Regions from separate parts of the Listeria marthii genome, predicted to be linked through region 1. Evidence: predicted binding sites of a transcription regulator. Region 1 holds the regulator's gene; the other holds the start of a gene.
The links. Region 1 encodes LexA, which represses DNA repair genes until DNA is damaged. Its sites were predicted from a motif close to CGAACATATGTTCG; they were not measured.
Positions count from the first base shown of each region.

Region 2: HCJ55_RS02480 (carbohydrate kinase) is a predicted target of LexA. The motif match lies at 1,840-1,853, and genes of this name have one in related genera.

Region 1 is NZ_JAASWB010000003.1:402,072-408,270, forward strand. Features, by position in the region: gene HCJ55_RS07350 (YneF family protein) at 1-237, opposite strand, end outside; gene tkt (transketolase) at 457-2,451, opposite strand; gene HCJ55_RS07360 (DUF896 domain-containing protein) at 2,595-2,825, opposite strand; gene yneA (cell division suppressor protein YneA) at 2,922-3,251, opposite strand; gene lexA (transcriptional repressor LexA) at 3,408-4,022, shown strand; gene HCJ55_RS07375 (GNAT family N-acetyltransferase) at 4,053-4,550, shown strand; gene HCJ55_RS07380 (arsenic transporter) at 4,608-5,903, opposite strand; gene glnA (type I glutamate--ammonia ligase) at 6,036-6,199, opposite strand, start outside.
Region 2 is NZ_JAASWB010000001.1:486,275-492,473, forward strand. Features, by position in the region: gene HCJ55_RS02475 (pseudouridine-5'-phosphate glycosidase) at 1-704, opposite strand, end outside; gene HCJ55_RS02480 (carbohydrate kinase) at 701-1,819, opposite strand; gene HCJ55_RS02485 (pseudouridine synthase) at 1,952-2,653, opposite strand; gene HCJ55_RS02490 (LLM class flavin-dependent oxidoreductase) at 2,726-4,048, opposite strand; gene HCJ55_RS02495 (glutaredoxin family protein) at 4,045-4,311, opposite strand; gene HCJ55_RS02500 (LLM class flavin-dependent oxidoreductase) at 4,304-5,299, opposite strand; gene HCJ55_RS02505 (amino acid ABC transporter ATP-binding protein) at 5,296-6,075, opposite strand; gene HCJ55_RS02510 (amino acid ABC transporter permease) at 6,072-6,199, opposite strand, start outside.

The DNA of each region.
Region 1 (6,199 bases):
TTTCTTAGCTTTTTTTGGTTTTTCTTTTTCTTGCTGTTTGTTCATTGCGCTCATCATTTGATTGATTTTCTTTTGTGATGGTTTTTGACCCATTTGCGCCATCATCATTTGTAACATTTGTTCGTTAATTGGCGGATTGTTTTTTAAATAGCTCATCATGTAACGTCTTGCAATAAAGAATCCTCCCGCAAGACCAGCTAGTAAACAAATAATGCCGACAAGAATGTAAATCCACATAGTCTCTTTTCTCCTCCTTGAAACAAAATCCTCTTTTATTGTACTTGATTTATATTAAACAGACAATACTTTTCAAGAAAACATATCATCTAGATCAATTTATCAATAAAAGCTGCAAACAACCTCGTAATTATAACATTAATGGCATCACTGCGCAATCTATAAAAGCATAAAAAAACAGACCGCTCTAGAAAAACTAGCAACGGTCTGATTGTTTAATTAAAGTGATTTTACTGTATTAACGACGTTTTCTACAGTAAAGCCGTAATTCTTAATTACTGTTTCGCCTGGAGCAGAAGCACCAAATTTGTCGATTCCAATAACTTTTCCATCTAAACCAACATAGCGTTCCCATCCAAAGCTAGCTCCCATTTCAACTGCTACACGTTTTCTAACAGCATTTGGTAGAACACTTTCTTTGTATTCTGCAGATTGTTGTTCAAATAGATCAAATGATGGCACACTTACAACCGATACATCTGTTCCTTGTGCTTGAAGTTCTTTTTGCGCTTCCACAGCTAGGTTAACTTCAGAACCACTTGCAAGAATAATCGCAGCTGGAACGTCACCTTTCGCCGGTGAGATAACATAAGCACCTTTTTTAACGCCTTCTGCAGTTAATTTAGCAGAATTTGGTAACGTTGGTAAGCCTTGACGAGTAAGCACAAGTACGTGCGGAGTAGATGTAGATGTGATTGCTAGTTTCCAAGCCTCAACTACTTCATTTCCATCAGCCGGACGGATAACAGAAAGTCCTGGCATTGCACGTAAGCTTGCAAGTTGTTCGACTGGCTCATGTGTCGGGCCATCTTCCCCAACTGCAATACTATCATGTGTCATAACGTACGTTACAGGTAAATGTTGGATAGCGGATAAACGAATCGCCGCACGAACGTAATCAGAGAATACGAAGAATGTTCCGCCGTATACTTGTAATCCGCCGTGAAGTGCCATACCGTTTAATGCAGCACCCATTGCAAATTCACGCACACCAAACCAAATGTTTCTTTCAGCTGGAGTTGCTTTTGTAAATTCGCCATCTGTTTTAATCGTTGTATTATTAGAACCAGCAAGGTCAGCTGATCCACCAAAAATAGTTGGAACTCTCCCCGCTAATGCATTGATAACTTCCCCACTTGAAGCACGACTAGCAAGCGCTTTGGAATCATCATAAACTGGTAAATCTGCATCCCAATCAGCTGGTAACTTATGATTTAAGCTATCTTCTAATTGTTGCGCAAGTTCTGGGTATTTAGCTTTATAAGAAGCAAATAATTCATTCCATGCAGCTTCTTCTTTTTCACCACGTTCGCCAATTGTTTCTTTAAAGCGAGCTGTAACTTCTTCAGGAACAAAGAATTTTTCTTCGTAGTTCCAACCGTAAGCTTTTTTCGCAGCTAAAATGCCTTCATCACCAAGAGGAGCACCGTGCACTTTGCTAGTACCTTCATTAGGAGCACCAAAACCAATGACAGTTTTCACTTCAATCATAGTTGGTTGTGAAGTATTTTGTTTCGCTTTTTCAATTGCAGCTAAAATTTCAGTTGTATCGTTACCATCTTTTACTAATAAATGTTCCCAACCATAAGCTTCAAAGCGTTGTTTTACATTTTCAGAGAAAGATTTGTCTAAATCACCATCTAGAGAAATATCATTGGAATCATATAAAACGACTAATCTTCCTAATTGTTGGTGACCTGCGTAAGAAGCCGCTTCTGAAGCAACACCTTCCATTAAGTCGCCATCTCCACATAATGCATAAGTATAATGGTCTACCACAGGGAAACCATCTTTATTATATTTTGCTTCCAAATGTCTTTCTGCCATAGCCATACCAACTGCCATCGCGATACCTTGACCAAGCGGGCCAGTAGTTGCATCTACGCCATCAGTATAACGATATTCCGGGTGACCTGGAGTTTTACTTTCCCATTGACGGAAGTTTTTAAGATCTTCTAATTCTAATTTAAATCCACTTAAATGTAATAAACTATATAAAAGCATCGAACCATGTCCTGCAGAAAGTACAAAACGGTCTCGATTGAACCAATGTGAATTCTTAGGATTTGTTTTTAAAACACGCGACCAGAGCGCATAAGCCATTGGTGCGGCTCCCATTGGTAATCCTGGATGACCAGAATTTGCTTTTTGAATTGCGTCCATTGATAAAGTACGAATTGTATTGACTGCTAAACTATCTGTGTTATCGAACAAATGAAACATCCTCTCTTCAATATAATTTTAACTACTTTTAATAATAAGCCTAAAAAACAATTTACACAACTAATAATTGCTTTAAATTGCTTAATTGATTGGTATTTTTGTTCATTTGCTCGAAAATGTTTATTTGGTATTAATTATTGGTTCTTATTTTTTCTGAGTTGTTTTACTTTGTGCGGTGTTACATCTTTTCCATTCGGGTCAATAATTGTCGTATTCTCAATCGTACCTTTCATATGGGTACGAAATGATTTTATATACTCTTTGCGTAATTTATCTTGCTCTACTTTTTCTGCGGCAGTTAAAGTTCCCGCTTTTTTCTTTTTAGAAAGTTCATTGATACGATCTATTTTAGCTTTTTCTAGCATAATACTTCATCCTTTTCTTCAAAATTATAAAAAATAAGAAAGCAGCAAAAAACGCTACTTTCTACTATTATATCATAAATGGCCACTAAATCGACCTTACTGGTTTGCTAATTGAATCGTGCTGTCACTCTTTAACAACTTTGTTTTGTGGACTGGAATTACAACAGAATCCCCAGCTTCTACATGACCATCCGAAAGATTATTTTCTTTTTCTACCCAGGAAACGAAGTCCGCTTTAGCCATATCACTCTTACCTGCGTATTTGTCTGCTATCGCCCATAATGAGTCACCTTCATTTACATTTACTTCTGAATAGTCTTTTCCCCCGCCAACTACTGTACACATTAAAATAATCCCCAGAACGATGCAAGTAAGTACAAATATAATAGAAACATAAAATTTATCCCAAATTAATTTCAAAGTCATTAATAATCCCTCCAAAAAGAATGTATGTTCGCTTTTCTATATTATAGAACAACTGTTCGCACTTGTCAATAAAAAAACGAACCTTTGTTTGCATATTGGGTTTTCTTTTGCTATACTTGAATTATAAAATAACCATTAATTCAATGAGGTGAAACCATGAAAATATCTAAACGCCAACAAGATATATATGAATTTATTAAATCAGAAGTAAAAGAAAAAGGTTATCCACCTTCCGTACGGGAAATTGGTGAAGCTGTTGGTCTCGCTTCCAGCTCAACTGTTCATGGACATTTAGCTCGCCTTGAAGGTAAAGGCCTAATTAGACGTGACCCAACAAAGCCTCGTGCGATTGAAATATTATCTTTAGAAGATGAAGCGGAAACGCCTAATGTAGTAAATATTCCTATTATCGGTAAGGTTACAGCCGGAATGCCTATTACCGCGGTTGAAAACATTGACGAATACTTCCCACTACCAGAATACATGGCAGCTGGTGAAACCAATGTCTTTATGTTAGAAATCGACGGTGAAAGTATGATTAACGCCGGAATTCTCGATGGCGACAAAGTAATCGTTAGACAACAAAGTTCTGCAATAAACGGCGAAATCGTGGTTGCAATGACCGACGAAAACGAAGCAACCTGTAAACGTTTCTATAAAGAAGCGAATCATTTTAGATTACAACCTGAGAATGATGCGCTAGAACCTATCCTTTTAAATAACGTAACTATTCTTGGTAAAGTAATCGGGCTTTATAGAGATATTCGCTAATTTCATTGATTAGAACAGGTGGGTGTTAGCTTGATTTATTTTGAAACCGAACGACTTATTGCAAGAGATTATATCGCAAGTGATTACCTTCCTTTTAGTCAACTGAACGCAGATAAAGAAGTGATGAAATACTTCCCAGCTCTATTAACTACAAAAGAAAGCGACGCACTGCTAGATAGAAATCAAAAAGAACTAACTTCACTCGGATACGGCCTTTTTGCAATCGAAGAAAAATCTACTGGAGAATTCATTGGATTTACTGGATTTCATGAGGCTACTTTCGAAGCAGATTTTACACCTTGTATCGAAATTGGTTGGCGTTTAAAAAAGACAGTGTGGAATCAAGGCTATGCTACAGAAGCTGCACTAGGCGCAATTGCATATGCTAACGAGCACACCTCGATTGAGGAAATATATAGTTTCACAGCAACATTAAATAAGCCTTCAGAACAAGTAATGAAAAAAATCGCCTTAACTAAAATAGCTACTTTCAATCATCCAGCCTTAGTAAATGGAGATCCACTTTGACCACATGTTCTTTATAAGGCATAAAAAATCCCTGTACAATTGGTGTACAGGGATTTTTTAGTTCCAAATTAACAAGGAAATATAGAGACCCACAAGCGTAATAAATAATACTGGTATCGTTATTACAATGCCAATTTTAAAGTAGGAACCCCAGCTTATCTTTATACCTTTCTGAGCCAACACATGTAACCAAAGTAAAGTTGCAAGTGACCCAATTGGTGTTATTTTCGGCCCCAAGTCAGATCCGATAACATTGGCGTATACCAATGCTTCTTTCATCACTCCAGTAAACGAAGTATGATCAATCGCTAGCGCATTTATCATCACAGTAGGCAAGTTATTCATGACAGAAGATAGTATCGCAGCAATAAAGCCCATTCCAATCGTACCAGCAAATAGGCCGAAATTAGCGACATAAGAAATAACTTCTGCTAATAATTTGGTGATTCCTGCATTTTGCAGACCATACACCACCACATACATCCCCACGGAGAAAAATACAATATTCCAAGGCGCCCCTTTTATAATAGAACGAGTTGATACTGAATGACTCTTAGCTCCAACTAACAAAAAGATTAAAGCGACTAATAAAGCAATAAACGATACAGGAATAGCTAAAAAACTGCTCAAAAAATAGCCGGCTACGAGGATAACAAGTATCCCCCACGAAATACGGAACATTTTCTTATCTTTAAGCGCAGAGGCTGGCTCTCGAATCTCGCTTGCATCATATTTTCTAGGCAATGCTTTGCGAAAATATAGGTATAAAACACCAATGCTCGCCACCAAGGAAAACACTGTTGGAATCCACATAATGAGCGCATACTGCGAAAAACTAATTCCAAAGAAATCAGCCGAAACAATGTTAACTAAATTACTGACTACAAGTGGCAATGACGTGGTATCCGCAATAAATCCACCAGCAATAATAAACGGAAACACCTTTCTCTCATCAAAGTTTAGCGCCCGTACCATCGCTAAAACAATCGGCGTCAAAATCAATGCCGCCCCGTCATTAGCAAAAAGCGCCGCAACCAAAGCACCCAAAATCGAAATCAGCACAAACATCAACAAACCGTTTCCTTTTGCCAATCTTGCCATGTGCAGGGCCGCCCACTCGAAAAATCCAATTTCATCTAAAATAAGCGAAATAATAATAATGGCAATAAACGCGAGTGTGGCATTCCAAACTATCCCTGTGACCGTTGCTACATCTGACAAAGTAACCACGCCAAATAACAAAGCAAGTAACGCCCCACCACAAGCTGACCAGCCAATTGACAAGTTTTTCGGCTGCCAAATAACAAATAAAAGTGTTACTGCAAAAACTAAAATAGCTAAAGTAATTTGCATTTCTTCCTCTTTCCCTTCTTTTACTTAGACATTTTTAAATATATGCCTCTATCAACTAAACATCAACTATTTGATTTCCGATTCCGCACAAAAAAACTCGTTTCCCCCGATGAGGAAACGAGCTTTTGACTATTAATAGATTTCAAGATATTGTTCGCGTTCCCATGGATGAACCGCCGTACGGAACATATCGCACTCGATTGTTTTTGCTTCAATAAAGTGTTCGAAAATGTGTTCACCTAAACCTTCTTTAATAATATCGTCTTTTTCAAGTTCGATTAAAGCATGGCCTAAGC
Region 2 (6,199 bases), on a different contig from region 1:
GCGAATTCTTCTGGAATAGGATTTGTAATTACTGCGCCACCTTCGATTTGAAGATCCCATTTTGCTTTAAGGGATTCTGCGATAACTTCTGGAGCATCTGCACGTAACGTTAATTCTACATCACTTGAACGTGTGTAAAATGCAGGAAGTACGTCTGTTTGGTAACCAATTACTGGAACGCCTTTCGTTTCTAGGTACTCCATTGTTAAGTTTAAGTCTAGGATTGATTTAGCTCCGGCACAAACTACGGCAACATTTGTTTTTGCTAATTCTTCTAAGTCAGCTGAAACGTCCATTGTTGTTTCGGCACCACGGTGAACGCCGCCGATTCCGCCAGTTACGAAGATGCCAATTTCTGCTAATTCAGCACAAATCATTGTTGCTGCTACAGTTGTTGCACCTAATTGTTTCGTTGCAATAAGATAGCCGATATCACGACGAGAAACTTTTGCTACATTGCTACTTTTAGCGAATAGTTCTAATTCTTCGTTGGAAAGTCCGATTTTAATTTTCCCGTCGATTAATGCGATTGTTGCTGGTACTGCGCCGTTATCGCGAATAATTTGTTCCACGTCGCGCGCCATTTCCACGTTTTGTGGGTAAGGCATACCGTGAGAGATAATAGTTGATTCTAAGGCTACGATAGCTTTTCCTTCTGCTTTTGCTTGTTTTACTTCTTCGGATAATGATAGATAATTTTTCATTTGAATTCCTCCAGATCTTTTTGTAGTTGGGATGTGGATAAATTTTGACGAACAGTGTACTCAGATTCGAGTGTTCGTGCAGCATTTACACTCCCCGCTTTTAAAATTTCTTGTAACGCTTTTCCTTCTAACCATGCGTAGATAACCGCGGAGCAAAATGCGTCTCCCGCTCCAGTAACATCTACAATATTTTCAATCACAATTGCTGGTTCAAAAATGATACCTTCTGCTTTGTTTGCTGCAACTGCACCTTTACTGCCATTTGTGACGATGACATTTTTCACGCCTAGATCTAACCATTTTTGTGCAGCTAAGCGCCAGTCTTCGTCGTTTTCGATAGTCATTCCTAGGTGCGTTTCTGATTCATCTCGGTTGCAGATTAGCCAAGTCACGTGATCAAGACTTTCTGGTAAATGAGACATTTTTGGTGAAGACACGGGAACTAGGACCAAAGGGCTGGAATTAATCTCGGCGAAACTGCCAAGATATTCTAATGTTTCTTTTGGACAATTTAAATCAGCAATGATGGCACTCGCTTGACTCAGCAAGCCTTCATTTTTTGCAAGTACATCTGGGGTTAAGTGGTCGTATGCATCCATGTCCGCTAATGCAACGAGCAGATCTCCGTTGTTTTCGAGTACTGCTGTATAAGAACCTGTTGCGATGCTTGGGAATGCCGTGACATAATCTAAGTTCATATATGTATTACTGGCATTTTTGACAGCTTCCCAGTCGGAGTCTGTTCCACAAGCAGTGAGTAATATAACTTCTTTGCCAAGGCGGCCGAGGTTTTCACCGACATTTCTAGCAACTCCGCCAGCACTTTGCGTTGAGCGCACTGGATTAGATGTAGCCAGTTGGGCCTTGTCTTTAATGTAAAACTTCCGATCGACATTCGCTCCGCCTATGCAAACGATTTGTTTTGCCTCATTTAAAATATAGGCTTTTCCTAAAATACGACCTTTTTTAATCAGGCCAGAAATCAGGTTCGCTACTGTCGGTCTTGATAAATCAAGTATATCAGCAAGTTCTTGTTGAGAAATGTAAGGATTTTTACGGATGGAATTGAAAATTATCTCTTCCTTTTCGTTCATTTTCGCTTTATTATTCTCCACGATATAATGCACCTCCATTCCAAACTTTTGTTTTAATTTCAAACACATGTTTATTATATATGTAAATGCTTTCTTTTGCAAACTAAAAAACGAAAATCCACTTCTTTTTAGGAAGAAAATTTTCGTTTAGGTTTATTTGTTTTGAAGAATAGCTAATTCGGTTTCAGTTAATGGGCGGTATTCGCCAAGTTCAAGCGACTCGTCTAATTGTAAATTACCCATCGAAATTCGTTTTAAATAACTGACTGTTTTGCCACGGGCGGCGAACATTCTTTTTACTTGATGGAATTTGCCTTCTTGGATAGTTACTTTTATTTCGTTTGGCGTGATAATTTCTAGGCGTGCGGGTTTGCAAGTGTAGCCGTCGTCGAGTTCGATTCCTGCTGCGAAAGCTTCTACATCAGTGGCAGTAACATCGCCATCAATTTTAGCATAGTAGGTTTTATCGATATGCTTTTTTGGTGAGAGTAAATTGTGTGCGAGTGTGCCGTCATTCGTAATAATCAGTAAGCCTTCTGTATCTTTGTCTAGCCGGCCGACTGGAAACGGATCAGTGAGCGTGTCTTCTTGGGCAAGCAAATCGATGACGGTTTCTGACACATTATCCTCGGTTGCACTCACGACATTTTGTGGTTTGTGGAGCATGAAATAGACGAATTCTTGGTAAACGACTGGGGTTCCGTGGACGGTTACTTGATCTTTGTCCGGATTCACTTGTGTTTTGCTATCTTTCTGGATTGTGCCATTAACGACAACTGCCCCGGATTTAAGTAGTGGTTTCACTTCTCTACGACTCCCGAAACCTGTATGGGACAATAATTTATCTAAGCGCATGGTTTAGCTCCTTTTTTCTTTTATTGTAACAAAAAAACGAAGCTTCCTCAAAGGCGCTCCGTTTTCTTTCTATTATTTAGTTTCAACAGCTCGTTTATTTTGAGGTATTGTTAAGCCGAGATTGCCTCTTAATGTCGTGGCTGGATACTCGTTTCGGTACAAACCTCGACTTTGTAAAAGAGGAATAACTTGTTCAACAAAAGTTTCAAATGTTCCAGGAATGTCAGATGCGATAATAAAGCCATCTGCGGCCTCATTTTGGAACCAAACTTCGATTAAATCGGCGACTTGTTCCTTCGTTCCGATGAAAGGTGTTTTTGGTGTCGCTGCTTCGGTCGCTACTTGGCGAAGGGTTAGCTGACGTTCTTTGGCTTCTTTTTTGATTCGATCTGTCGTACTTTGAAAAGCATTTTTGCCAATATCGCCAAGGTCTGGGAATGGCTCATCCAAATCGAATTGGCTTAAATCATAGTCATCGAAATAGCGTGCCAGATAAGTGACGGCGTTTTCGATTGGAATAAGATTGGCAAATTCGGTATATTTAGCTTCTGCTTCTTCCAAAGTATCGGCAACTATCGGGCTAATTCCCGGGAAAATCCGGATTTCCGCTGCATTTCTGCCAGCTTTTTCAGCACGTGCTTTTACATCTCGATAAAATTCGACAGCTTCTTCCAACGAATCTGAATGAGTAAAAATGGCTTCTGCATTTTGAGCAGCGAAATCCCGTCCTGTACTAGATGCGCCGGCTTGGAAAACGACTGGCTCGCCTTGTTTGGAGCGCCCGATATTTAACGGACCTTCGACTTGGAAATAATCGCCTTGATGATTTAAGCGATGTAATTTCTCGGGATTAAAAAATTCGCCGGTTTCTTTATTATAAGTGAACGCATCTTCTTCCCAAGAATTCCAAAGTCCGCGAACCACTTTTAAATGTTCTGCTGCAATGGTGTAACGATCGCTGTGGGTTGGGAGATTTTTCTTGCTATGGTTTCGCGCGGCACCTTCTTGCGGAGAAGTAACTAAATTCCACCCCGCACGGCCACCACTAATGTGATCGAGCGAAGAGAGTTGTCTTGCAAGTGTAAATGGTTCTGTGAATGATGTTGAAAAGGTCCCAACAAGGCCGATATTTTCCGTAGACTCAGCTAATGCGGATAAAATCGTAATCGGTTCAAAACGGTTAAGAAAATGCGGAATCGATTTTTCGGAAATAAAAAGACCATCTGCAATAAAGACAAAACTAAATAGCCCTTGTTCGGCAATTTTGGCGCGTGTCTTATAGAAATCTAAGTCGGTGCTTGCTGCAGGGTTGATGTCTGGGTGGCGCCAACCGTCTGTTGTTCCGCCAACACCATGGATAATTGCGCCAAACTGGATCGTTTCTTTTCTAGTCATTTTACTTCCTCCTTTTCAAATAAGGCTTTTTCTAAATAATCGATGCCGATTTCGGTAACTGCGTGATACGTACCTTTTTCAATGTCGCCGATTTCTACGACTGGAACATGGCGAATGCCGTATTTGGCTTGTAATACTTCACGTAAATAGTCATGTTCGGTGACGTCGATATCTTGGAAGACAATTTTTTGCTCGGTTAAATAATCTTTCACATCTTTACAATAGTGACACCCTACTTTACTCCAAACGACGACATTAGCCATGGACAACTTCCTCCTTTATCGATTCACTTAATAATTGGTACGAATAGCGTTTTATTTCAGTTGATTTGACCGGTGTTAAAATGACAAAATCTTGGATATTATATTTTTTTGAAAGTCGCTTAATTTCCGCCCCGACTTCTTGTTTTGTTCCTATTATTGCGCCAATTCGTTGGGTAATAAAGCGATATTCTTGGTTGATATCTTTCACGAAGGCTTCGGCTTGTTCGAGCGAGCCTACATTGACTCTACGTCCGTCCGCAAGCTCGACTTTGATTGACTCTCGCTCTGGTATGTGCCGATCAGCTGCGACTTTAGTTTCCGCAACCACAACAATTGGTGCTAATTGAAAACTGGCTTCCGGATTAATTTGGTACTGTTCAAATGTTTCGCGCGCTTCTTTTAAGACGCTCTCATCTCCGTTAATAAAATAAGCGAAAACGAAAGAAATTCCTAGCTCCGCGGCTTGTTTCGCGCTTGCTGCACTTCCTCCGAGTAAAAAGATTTCTAGATTATTTGCAGGAAGTGGTTTTGCTTCGATAGCCGCATCTGATTTGTGTGTCACAAAACTAACTAATTCTGCCAATTTAGCATCAAATGTTTGGACTGGTTTAGCAAAGTCTTTTTGGAGGGCGTCAGTTGCTGGCTGGAAACCACCAGGTGCTTTCCCAACACCAAGCGAAATCCGTTCTGGAGCTAAATTTCCAAGCACATGAAATTGCTCGGCGACTTTATACGGACTATAATGTTGCAGCATCACACCGCCAGACGCAAGCTTGATTGTGTTCGTTTTGGCAGCGATGTATCCTAGCAATACTTCTGGTGCTGACCCAGCTATTTCATCTGAATTATGATGCTCAGCAACCCAAAAACGATGATAGCCAAGTTGTTCCGCGAGTTGCGCAAGTTCTACGGTATTTTGCAAAGTTTCACTTGGATTCTCGCCAGGATTAATAATACTTTGGTCCAAAATGCTAAATCGAATGGTCATATGACACGCTCCTTCTTCACTTCTTTAATTTCATATAAATAATCCGCTGAAACTCGGTGTAAAAAGCGTTTAGTTCGCTCTTCTTTTGTATGATTAAACACTTCGTCAGGCGTGCCCTGTTCGACAATTAATCCGCCATCCATAAAAACAACTTGATCCGCGACTCGTTTTGCGAATTCCATTTCATGAGTAACGACAATCATCGTTGCACCGGCCCGCGCAATCTCTAACATTACTTCTAAAACTTCACCGACAAGCTCCGGATCAAGTGCAGCAGTTGGTTCATCAAACAAAATGACATCTGGATTAATCGCGAGTGCCCGGGCAATCCCGACGCGTTGTTTTTGTCCGCCAGAAAGCTGGGAAGGATATGCGCTAAATTTATCCGCCAAACCAACTTTAGTGAGCTCCCGTTCGGCAATTTCACGCGCTGCTTTTTTCGGGATTTTTCTCGCAACAATCAGTCCTTCCATCACATTTTGAATGACCGTTTTATGCGAAAAGAGATTATATTGTTGAAAAACCATCGCGGTATTTTTTCGTAGTTGCAACACTTCTTTTTTAGATGGTTTTTTGCAGTTAATTATTTGGTCGTGCATCGAAATTTCGCCATTTTCGGGTCGTTCCAGTAAGTTTAAGCAACGTAAAAAGGTCGTTTTCCCAGAACCACTTGGACCGAGAATTGTTACTACTTCGCCCTTTTTCACGGTTAAATCAATTCCTTTTAAAACCTGGTTTTCGCCAAAGCTCTTTTGAATATTCTTAATGGTAATCATACTGCCCCTCCTTGGTATTTAGCGATATTCTTTTCCAAAATGTAATTAATTGCTTCAATCAACATAGTTAGAAACCAGTAAATGAGTGCGGCGCCGATAAATGCTTCGAGAAAGGCGTAGTTAT